DNA from 3 places in the Streptomyces sp. NPDC088915 genome. Region 2 is predicted to be linked to each of the others. Evidence: riboswitches for the same ligand, from Rfam matches in the RefSeq annotation. Region 2 holds a riboswitch; each other region holds the start of a gene.
The links. Region 2 has a riboswitch for cyclic di-AMP ahead of ACIP5O_RS26745 (transglycosylase SLT domain-containing protein). Riboswitches for the same ligand answer to the same signal wherever they lie in the genome.
Positions count from the first base shown of each region.

Region 1: linked by a shared signal. The riboswitch ahead of ACIP5O_RS23640 (M23 family metallopeptidase) and the one ahead of ACIP5O_RS26745 (transglycosylase SLT domain-containing protein) in region 2 are both predicted to bind cyclic di-AMP.
Region 3: linked by a shared signal. The riboswitch ahead of ACIP5O_RS19310 (transglycosylase family protein) and the one ahead of ACIP5O_RS26745 (transglycosylase SLT domain-containing protein) in region 2 are both predicted to bind cyclic di-AMP.

Region 1 covers NZ_JBIVIR010000013.1:160,495-163,758, reverse strand. Annotated here, with positions in the region: gene ACIP5O_RS23645 (M16 family metallopeptidase) at 1-1,143, shown strand, start outside; cyclic di-AMP (ydaO/yuaA leader) riboswitch at 1,397-1,562, shown strand; gene ACIP5O_RS23640 (M23 family metallopeptidase) at 1,575-2,345, shown strand; gene ACIP5O_RS23635 (GntR family transcriptional regulator) at 2,547-3,230, shown strand.
Region 2 covers NZ_JBIVIR010000016.1:23,690-26,953, forward strand. Annotated here, with positions in the region: gene ACIP5O_RS26735 (phosphocholine-specific phospholipase C) at 1-722, shown strand, start outside; gene ACIP5O_RS26740 (hypothetical protein) at 777-1,433, opposite strand; cyclic di-AMP (ydaO/yuaA leader) riboswitch at 1,807-1,990, shown strand; gene ACIP5O_RS26745 (transglycosylase SLT domain-containing protein) at 1,996-2,916, shown strand; gene ACIP5O_RS26750 (phosphoribosyltransferase family protein) at 2,913-3,264, opposite strand, start outside.
Region 3 covers NZ_JBIVIR010000010.1:51,218-54,481, reverse strand. Annotated here, with positions in the region: gene ACIP5O_RS19320 (cytochrome P450) at 1-242, shown strand, start outside; gene ACIP5O_RS19315 (transglycosylase family protein) at 337-1,455, shown strand; cyclic di-AMP (ydaO/yuaA leader) riboswitch at 1,714-1,889, shown strand; gene ACIP5O_RS19310 (transglycosylase family protein) at 1,893-2,612, shown strand; gene eno (phosphopyruvate hydratase) at 3,005-3,264, shown strand, end outside.

The sequences.
Region 1 (3,264 bases), on a different contig from region 2:
CAGCACGGCGCCGAGGAGTTCGCGGCCGAGCTGGAGCGCTGCGGCGCCACCCTCGACGCGCACGCCGACCACCCGGGCGTACGGGTCTCCCTGGAGGTCCCGGTCTCCCGGCTGCCCAAGGCGCTCGGGCTGCTCGCCGAGGCCCTGATCGCTCCGGCGTTCCTGGACACCGAGGTCGAGCGCCTGGTGCGCAACCGCCTCGACGAGATCCCGCACGAGACGGCCAACCCGGCCCGGCGCGCCGCCAAGCAGCTCTCCAAGGAACTGTTCCCGGCCGACTCCCGGATGTCCCGGCCGCGCCAGGGCACCGAGGAGACCGTCGCGGCGATCGACGCCGCTGCGGTCCGCGCCTTCTACGAGGCGCACGTGCGGCCCGCCACGGCCACCGCCGTGGTCGTCGGCGACCTGACCGGCGTCGACCTGGAGAAGGTCCTCGCGGAGACGCTGGGCGCCTGGACCGGCGAGCCCGGCGAGGCGCTGCCGATGCCGCCGATCACCGCCGACGACACCGGCCGGGTCGTCGTCGTGGACCGCCCCGGCGCCGTCCAGACCCAGCTCCTCATCGGCCGGATCGGTCCGGACCGGCACGCCCGCGCCTGGCCGGCCCAGGTCCTCGGCACGTACTGCCTCGGCGGGACCCTGACCTCGCGTCTGGACCGGGTCCTGCGCGAGGAGAAGGGCTACACGTACGGCGTGCGGGCCTTCGGGCAGGTGCTCCGCTCGGACGCCGGGGGGAACGGCGCCGCGATGCTCGCCATCAGCGGCTCCGTCGACACCCCCAACACGGGCCCGGCCCTGGACGACCTGTGGAAGGTGCTGCGCACCCTGGCCGCCGAGGGGCTCACGGACGCCGAGCGGGAGACCGCCGTGCAGAACCTGGTGGGGGTGGCGCCGCTCAAGTACGAGACGGCCGCCTCCGTCGCCGGGACGCTCGCCGACCAGGTGGAGCAGCACCTCCCGGACGACTTCCAGGCCCAGTTGTACGCGCGCCTGGCCGAGACGGGCACCGTCGAGGCGACCGCGGCCGTGGTCAGCGCCTTCCCGGTGGACCGGCTCGTCACGGTCCTGGTGGGCGACGCGGCGCAGATCGCGGAGCCGGTGCGGGCGCTCGGCATCGGTGAAGTGACCGTCGTCACCGGCTGATTGGGCCCTGCCCGGCCGGGCGCACGGAGGACCCCGACGTGACGGATCGTCGGGGTCCTCCGTCCGTCCGCGCGAGAGGCGCACGAGAAGCGCACGAGGGACGCCTCGGTGAATTGTCCGTATTGGCGCCAAGAGTGATCATCTGGCCTGTGGCATGCCTTACAAAAGGTCATGTTCGGTTGGTGATCGACTGGCGGTCCGCATAGCGTCGGTGCGGCTGTCCGCCAGTTGCACCCGCCGCATCCGCGGCACCGGACAGTCATCGCCGAGTCCCCGTCAGGCGCGAGCCTGGGGAGCCGGGGACCCACACGTAGTCCCTGGGGTGAATCGGACGCCTTCGCCTCGCGCGGAGGGGCCCGTAGGAGACCTTCCTGCTCCGAACCCGTCAGCTAACCCGGTAGGCGAGAAGGAAGGAAAGGAACAACGTCTTCATGGCGTTCACCCGTGCCACCGGGAAGCATCGTGGTTCGAGCCGGATGGCGCGCCGCGGCGCGGGCATCGCGGGCGTGGCGACGCTCGCCACCACCGGCGTCATCGGAACCCTGGCCTCCCCGGCGCTCGCCGCCGACACGGACAACCGCTCCCCCGAGGACACCGGCCTCACCAAGGTGATCGCCGAGGACTCCCTCGTCGACCGGCTCAACGCCCAGGCCGACGCCCAGGACCGGGAGGCCTTCGAGGCCGTCGCCCAGCAGAAGGCCCGCGCCGAGGCGAAGCGCAAGGCCGAGGCCCGCGCCAAGGAGATCCGCGAGGAGAGGGCCCGCGCCGCCCGCGAGGCCGAGCGCCGCCGTCTGAACTCCTTCCAGCTCCCCGTCTCCGGCTCGTACGTGTCCACCGGCTACCAGACCGGCGGCTCGCTCTGGTCCTCCGGCAGCCACTCCGGCGTCGACTTCCACGCCGCCTACGGCAGCCGGGTCGTCTCCGTCGGCTCCGGCACCGTCGTCGAGGCCGGCTGGGGCGGCGCGTACGGCAACAACATCGTCATCCGGATGCACGACGGCACGTACACCCAGTACGGTCACCTCTCCTCCATCGGGGTGTACGTCGGCCAGACCGTCGAACCGGGCCAGCAGATCGGCGTCTCGGGCTCGACCGGGAACTCGACCGGGCCGCACCTCCACTTCGAGGCGCGCACGAGCGCCGAGTACGGCTCCGACATCGACCCGGTCGCCTACCTCCGCGCCCGCGGCGTCACCGTCTGACCCGCCCCGCCGCCCCACTCGCGTCGCAAAAGCCCCGGCTCGTGCTGAGCCGGGGCTTTTCGCCGCCCCCGCGTCGACCAAAAGGTGGCCATGGATTCCATGGGGGCATCGGAAATTCCGGCATGCTGCAATAGAGTCGCGGATCAGGCGCAGAACAGGCGCCGCTCGCATTGTCTCGCGCGACCAAGGCGGAGGTCGGACATGCGCATTCCCGCGCATTCGGTATGCACGGCGATCCGGGACGACATCGTCTCCGGCGTCTTCGAGCGGGGCAGCCGGCTGACCGAGGAGCAGCTCGCCCGCCGGTACGGGGTCTCCCGCGTCCCGGTCCGCGAGGCGCTGCGCACCCTGGAGTCCGAGGGCTTCGTCCTCACCCGCCGCCACGCGGGCGCGCACGTCGCCGAGCCCACCGAGCAGGAGGCGGCCGACCTGCTCGACATGCGGGCGCTGCTCGAACCGCTGGGGGCCGCGCGGGCCGCGCAGCGGCGCACCGACGCCCACCTCAAGGTGCTGCGCGGCCTGGTCAGGCTGGGGCAGGAGCGGGCCAGGCGCGGCCAGGGCGAGGACCTGCGCTCGCTCGGAGGCTGGTTCCACGAGACGCTCGCGCAGGCCTCCGGCAGCCCGCCGCTGACGGCGCTGCTCACCCAGCTGCGGCACAAGATCGCCTGGATGTACGCCGTCGAGCAGCCCGAGCGGCCGGTGGAGGCCTGGGCCGAGCACGGCGCGATCGTGGACGCCGTGGCGCGCGGGGACGCCGAGCGGGCGAGGGCCCTCACCGCGCTGCACGCGGAGCGCTCGATGTCGCTGCACCGGCTCAAGGGGCCGGAGCGCGGACGCGTGAGGGTTTCGCAACACGTCGTCAACACGACGAGTGCCCGGAATTAACACGCGCACCGTATACAAAGAATGGGAATTGCGC
Region 2 (3,264 bases):
CCGCCGGGCTTCCGTCCACGGCGAAGGTCATCGGCCAGAGCACCTGCGGGCCGCTGCCGAACCCGGTCCCGCAGAACAACGCCCTGCCCGCGCAGGAGTCCGGCACCCGGCCGGCGCGCGCCCTGCCGTACCAGGTGAACGGCAACCTGGACCGCTTCGAGTTCGGCTCCGGCGGCAAGATCCTGGCCTGGTTCTCGATGACGAACCAGGGGGCGGAGGCCAGGCGGGCCGCGCACTTCTCGATCCACCCGCACCAGCACCGCGACACGGCCGCCTGGCAGTACACCGTGGACCCCGGCGGCACGGCCACCGACTTCTTCAACATCGGCACCGGCTCGGGGTCCGGGAAGTACGACATCTCGATGATGGGGCCCAACCGCTTCCTGCGCCGGTTCATCGGCGACGCCTCCAAGGCGGGCAAGGACGTCGAGGTGGCGGCCCGGTTCGCGACCGAGCCGGGGACGGGCAAGACGGCCCTCTGGTTCAGGATGACCAACGCCTCCGGCGGGCCCGTCACCTTCACGATCCGCTCCAACGCCTACCGGACGGACGGACCGTGGACGTACACGGTGCCGGCGAACTCCGGCACCGAGGACTTCTTCAACGCCGTGGCCTACCACAAGGGCTGGTACGACTTCACGATCACCACCGGCGTCGACGGGACCTGGTCGCGCCGGTACACCGGCCACATCGAGAACGGCGCCCCGAGCGTCAGCGGCTGATCACGGCGGCCCGGGCGCGGGGGCGTACGGGGGCCCCGCGCCCGGGCGGCGCCGTCAGCGGCCGGCGTGCGCGGCGCGGTGGATCGTGGCGTCGAGGAGGGCGAGGGCGTCGTCGGCCGTGCGCCCGGGGGCCCGGTTCCACGGCCCGATGAGGTCCCGCCACCCCCGCGACCGCAGCTCGGTCATGATCCAGGCGGCCGCCTCGTTCATGGTGTCCGCGCCGCCGTAGCCGAGGCGGTGGGCGGCGAGGAGCGCCCCGCAGACACAGCGGGCCCCCCGCCTGTCGCGCAGCTTGTACGGGGCGTTCTGCCAGCCCCACTCGGTCAGGACGAGGCGCGCGTAGCCGAGGTGGACCGAGGGGCGCAGCTCGGCCCGGCCGACGCGGCGCCAGACGTGGAGGCGGTCCGGCAGGACGGCTCCGATCCGGCCGGGGAGGCGGCGCTCGGCGGGGCCCGGCGCCGGGAGCGCGTCGAGCGCCTCGGCCACGAGCCGCTCGACGGGCACGCTGAGCAGGTCCCGCCAGCTCCCCTCCTCGCCCGGCGGCAGCGGGGCGGGGGCGGGCGCGGGCGCGAGCGGTACGGGGGCGGGGGCGGGCCAGTCGGTGACGATCCGCTGCCAGACGGCGCTCTCGTAGAGGGCGGCCGCCTCACGGTCGAGGACGTCGGGGGCGGCGGGGGCGGCGGGGGTGAGCTGGGGGGCGGCGGGGGGCATCGGGCGGCTCCTGGGTCGGTCACTCCATCCTTCAAGAAGAATGTCGGCTTTGCCTGCTTTGCCCTTGAGTGCCCCCGAATGCCGCTACAACGGCTCTTCATGCCCCAGAGGCCCCACTCCATCGATTTTCGCCTTATTTCCCCATCAATGGAATTACGTCGCATATTCGGACATAACTCACCGGGTGACGCGACTCACTCCGCACGGCCCGCCGCACGGCGCCGCCCTCCCCCACCCCGTACCGCACAAGGAAGTTCGGCGCTTCCGGAGCCCGGCCGATCTTGAATTCCCCGAATTCGGTGATCCATTTACCGGGGCCGCCGCTCTGATCCTCTTGTTATTCGCCGTATTACTGGCCTACGGTCACCCCCATTCGAGCGGAACGCCTAATCCTGCCACCGCTCGGAAACCTCCCTTTTCACCCGACGGCAGGAGCGGGGGACCCACGAATACGCCGGTCCGGAATCCGGAACGGCTCGGGGTGCAGCCGCGTGCGCGCGGCCGGACATCTCCCGTCCGAACCCGACAGCTCACCTCGTAGGCGCCGGAGAGGAATCCCGTCATGCCTGCACACGGTAAGCACCGCCGCCCCCGCCGCAACCACATCTCCCGTGGACTCGCCCTGGTCGGCACGGGTGGGGCCGCGCTGTCCCTGCCCCTGATCGCCCCCGCCACGGCCGGCGCCGCGCCCGCCGCCCCGGCCCCGGAGATCGCCGCCAAGGCCTTCACCGCCCCCGCCGCCCCGGCCGCCGCCAAGGCTCCGGCCGCTCCGGAGGCCACGCGCACGTACACCGTCGTGAGCGGTGACTCGCTTTCCCTGATCGCCCACAAGAAGGGAATTCAGGGGGGCTGGAAGAGCCTTTACCGTGCCAACCAGAGCGCCGTGGGTGACAATCCGTCACTCATCCACCCGGGTCTGGAACTGACGATTCATCGGGGCGCCGCCAAGGCTGCCCCGGCGCAGCCGAAGACGCAGGAAAAGGCGGAGCGGAAGGCCACCGCGAAGGCGGAGAAGTCCACTTCGACCGACCGGGCGAACCGCTCCGAGCGCCGCGCGGCCGCCCCGTCCGCCGACACCGGCACGGGGGCCTCCGCCGCCGCCCCGGCCGTCGCCGCTCCGGCCACCCCGGTCGAGGCCGCCCCGGTCGCCGCCACCCAGTACGCCGACAACCTGGACGGCTGGATCCGGCAGTCGCTGGACGTCATGGCCCAGCACGGCATCCCCGGTTCCTACGAGGGCATCCACCGCAACATCATGCGCGAGTCCTCCGGGAACCCGCTGGCCATCAACAACTGGGACATCAACGCCGTCAATGGCACCCCCTCGAAGGGCCTCCTCCAGGTCATCGAGCCGACCTTCCTGGCCTACCACGTGCCCGGCACGTCGATGGACATGTACGACCCGGTCGCCAACATCACCGCCGCCTGCAACTACGCGGCCGACCGCTACGGCTCCATCGACAACGTCGACAGCGCGTACTAGTCCGCACCGGACGCTTCCGGGGCGCCCCGGCCCCGGAAGTGCGCGGTGAACCAGGAGGTGGCGAGCTCCGCCACCTCCTCCAGGGCGCCGGGCTCCTCGAAGAGGTGGGTGGCGCCCTCCACCACGGCCAGCCGGTTCTCGCAGCGCAGCAGCGCCCCGGCCCGCCGGTTGAGGTCCAGGACCAGCGGGTCGTCGCCGCCCACCACCAAGAGGGTCGGGGCCCGCACCCCGGCGAGCCGGTCGGCCGCGAGGTCCGGCCGGCCGCCGCGCGAGACGACGGCGGCGACGGGGGACGCGGGGTCGCCCGCCGCCCACAGCGCGGCCGCCGCTCCCGTGCTCGCCCCGAAG
Region 3 (3,264 bases), on a different contig from region 2:
ACAACCAGCACCTCGGGTACGGCCACGGCATCCACTACTGCCTCGGCGCGCCGCTCGCCCGCCTCGAAGGACAGGCCGCGCTCGCCACCCTGCTGACCCGTCTGCCGGACCTGCGGCTCGCCGCCGATCCGGCCGAACTGCGGTGGCGCGGCGGGCTCATCATGCGCGGTTTGCGCACGCTTCCGGTGGAGTTCTCCCCGTCCGTACCCCTCTCGTACGGTGACGGTCCGTCAGAAATGTGATCTTCATGTGATCGGGTGGCCATCGACTTGTGACGAGCGTTCGAATGCCGCTACGTTTCCCGGCAGTCTCAGCCGTCACGCGAAAGGCGTACCTATGCGTTCCGGGAACGGACGACACCGTCGCCCCCGTCAGGCCCCCGCCATCGTCGTCGCCGCGGGCGTGACCGGATCCGCCATGGCGCTGCCCCTGCTCGCCACCGGATCCGCGTCCGCCGCCGACGCCGCCACCTGGGACCGCGTCGCCGAGTGCGAGTCGGGCGGTCAGTGGAGCGCCAACTCCGGGAACGGGATGTACGGCGGCCTCCAGCTCACCCAGGCGGACTGGGAGCGCCACGGCGGCCTGGCGTACGCGCCCAGCCCCGACCTGGCCAGCCGCGCCCAGCAGATCGCGGTGGCCGAGAAGGTCCTCGTCAAGGGCAGCGACACCTGGGCCACCTGCGCGCCGATCGCCGGCCTGAAGAACGACGGGAAGCCCACCGGGGTGGACCCGGGTCCGGCCGCCGCTCCGGCGACCTCCGTGGCACCCGTCCCCGAGTCGAACTGGAACTCGGGCTCGTCGGGCGCCTCCACGGCCGCGCCGTCCACCAAGGCGCCGAAGCCCTCCGCCCCCGCGACCGCCCCCTCCACGGCACCGGCCGCGCCGACGGCCCCCGCCGGCTCGACGGGCCCGAGCGCGCCGACCGCCCCCTCGACGCCGTCCGCGCCGTCCGCGTCGACCGGGACCACGGACCCGGCGGACCCGACGCTCCCGGCCGATCCGTCCGACCCGACGGTCCCCGTCGCCCCCGGTGAGTCCGTTACGCCCGATACGTCTGTTACGCCCGGTATCCCGGAAGATGAGGGAGCGTCGGCCGCGCCCGGCACGGGCAAGCACCGGGGCGAGGCCGCTCCGGAGGAAACCGGCAAGCCGGACAGCTCCACCGAATCCGGTAGACATGCCTCGGACAAGGGCAATCTTTCCGAAGAGGCCGAATCGACCCCGATCGCTGACGAAGCGAAGGATTCGGGCGCAACGGACAGTCAGGGCTCTTCGGGTGAATACGTCGTGCGACCGGGTGACAGCCTTTCGGACATCGCCCAGGCGAACGAACTGCCCGGAGGGTGGACCGCCCTCTACGACGCCAACAAGCGGACCGTGGGCACCGATCCGGACCTCATCCTCCCTGGTCAGAACCTCGACCTGACGAAGGGTTCGGTCCCGACGGCCGGGTAGTTCGTGGGTGTATGTCCGGTTCCGGGCGAGTGAGACATGGGTCTCTTTGTCCCAACTGGCGTGTCGCGCCCGCAAGCTCCGCTTCCGTCATCCCTCACCTGCGCAAACAGTCCCCTCCGAAGGGCAAGAAGAGGCGAAATTCGTCGTATGAGCCTCTTTGAACTTCGGGGGGGTCTGTGTCTACGGTCGTCATCGCTCGCCACCGCGGGCCCCGTCGACCGAAACGCCGAATCCTGCCGTCGGCCGACGGGAACAGTCGTCGCGCAAGCGCCGAAGGCAGGAGCGGGGGACCCAAGGTAAGTGCCGGGCCCGGCCGTCCAGACACGGACGGCCGACGACCGGCTTGGGGTGAAGCCGCGTGCTAGGACACGCGGCCGGGCAACTCTTCGGCCCGAACCCGACAGCTCACCTCGCAGGCGTCGGTGAGGAGAATCCCCATGCTGTTTTCCGTCAAGGGCAAACACCGCCGTCCCTCCAAGGCCGCCCAGGTCGCCGCGCTCGTCGGCGTCACCGGCGTCGCCGTCGCCGCCCCGCTGATGACCGCGGGCACCGCCTCGGCCGCCACGGCCTCCGAGTGGGACCGCGTCGCCCAGTGCGAGTCCGGCGGCAACTGGTCCATCAACACCGGCAACGGCTTCTACGGCGGCCTGCAGTTCACGAACTCCACCTGGGCCGCCTTCGGTGGCACCGCCTACGCCCCGCGCGCCGACCAGGCGTCGAAGGCGCAGCAGATCGCCGTCGCCGAGAAGGTCCTCGCGGGCCAGGGCAAGGGCGCCTGGCCGAGCTGCGGCGTGGGCCTCTCCGGCGCCTCGTACGACGGCGGCGCCGCCGAGAGCGCGCCGCAGGAGCAGTCGCAGCAGGAGCAGCCGCAGCAGCAGGCGCAGCCGAAGCAGGAGCGGAAGGCCGAGCAGCCGACCACCCGCAGCCAGCCGCGCCAGGCTCCGAAGGCCGCCCCGCAGAAGACCGTCACCACCCCGACCGGCAAGACGGTCAAGAAGGGTGACGGCGAGTACAAGGTCGTGGCCGGCGACACCCTCAGCAAGATCGCCGACGCCCAGGGCGTCAAGGGCGGCTGGGCCCAGCTCTTCGAGCTCAACGACGACGTCGTCGAGAACGCCGACCTGATCTACCCGGGCCAGCAGCTCCACCTGAAGTGAGCCCGGCGGGTCGCGTGAGTCCGGCGGCTCACGCGCCCCCGATGACCCTCCCGCGGTGACCACCCCGGTCCGGCGCGCCACTCCCCCGTGCGCGCCGGGCCGGGGTTCCCCCTTGATGGGGGGACACCTCTCGTACGGGACGACCCCTCGTACGGGACGACCTCTCGTACGAGACGGCCCTCCGTACGGGACGGCCGTCGGTCCCGTCTGACGGTTACCGCCCGGTAGGTCCGGGGTCCTTCGTCCCGTTGTGCATGCCCTCGGGTCCTTTTTCGTCCCAGGGGGCGGGCGCCCGGCCGGTCGGAGCCTCCGGGGCGGTTAGGCTCTTGTCGCAAGGCCAAGCGACCCTGCACCGACCTTGCGTCACATCCCGCGTCACATCCCAGAAGGAGATGCTCGTGCCGTCCATCGACGTCGTCGTAGCCCGGGAAATCCTGGACTCCCGAGGCAACCCCACGGTCGAGGTCGAGGTCGGCCTCGACGACGGCAGCACCGGCCGTGCTGCCGTTCCGTCCGGCGCCTCCACCGGTGCGTTCGAGGCCCTCGAGCTCCGCGACGGTGACCCGAACCGCTACCAGGGCAAGGGCGTCGAGAAGGCCGTCCTCGCCGTCATCGAGCAGATCGGCCCGGAGCTCGTCGGCTACGACGCCAC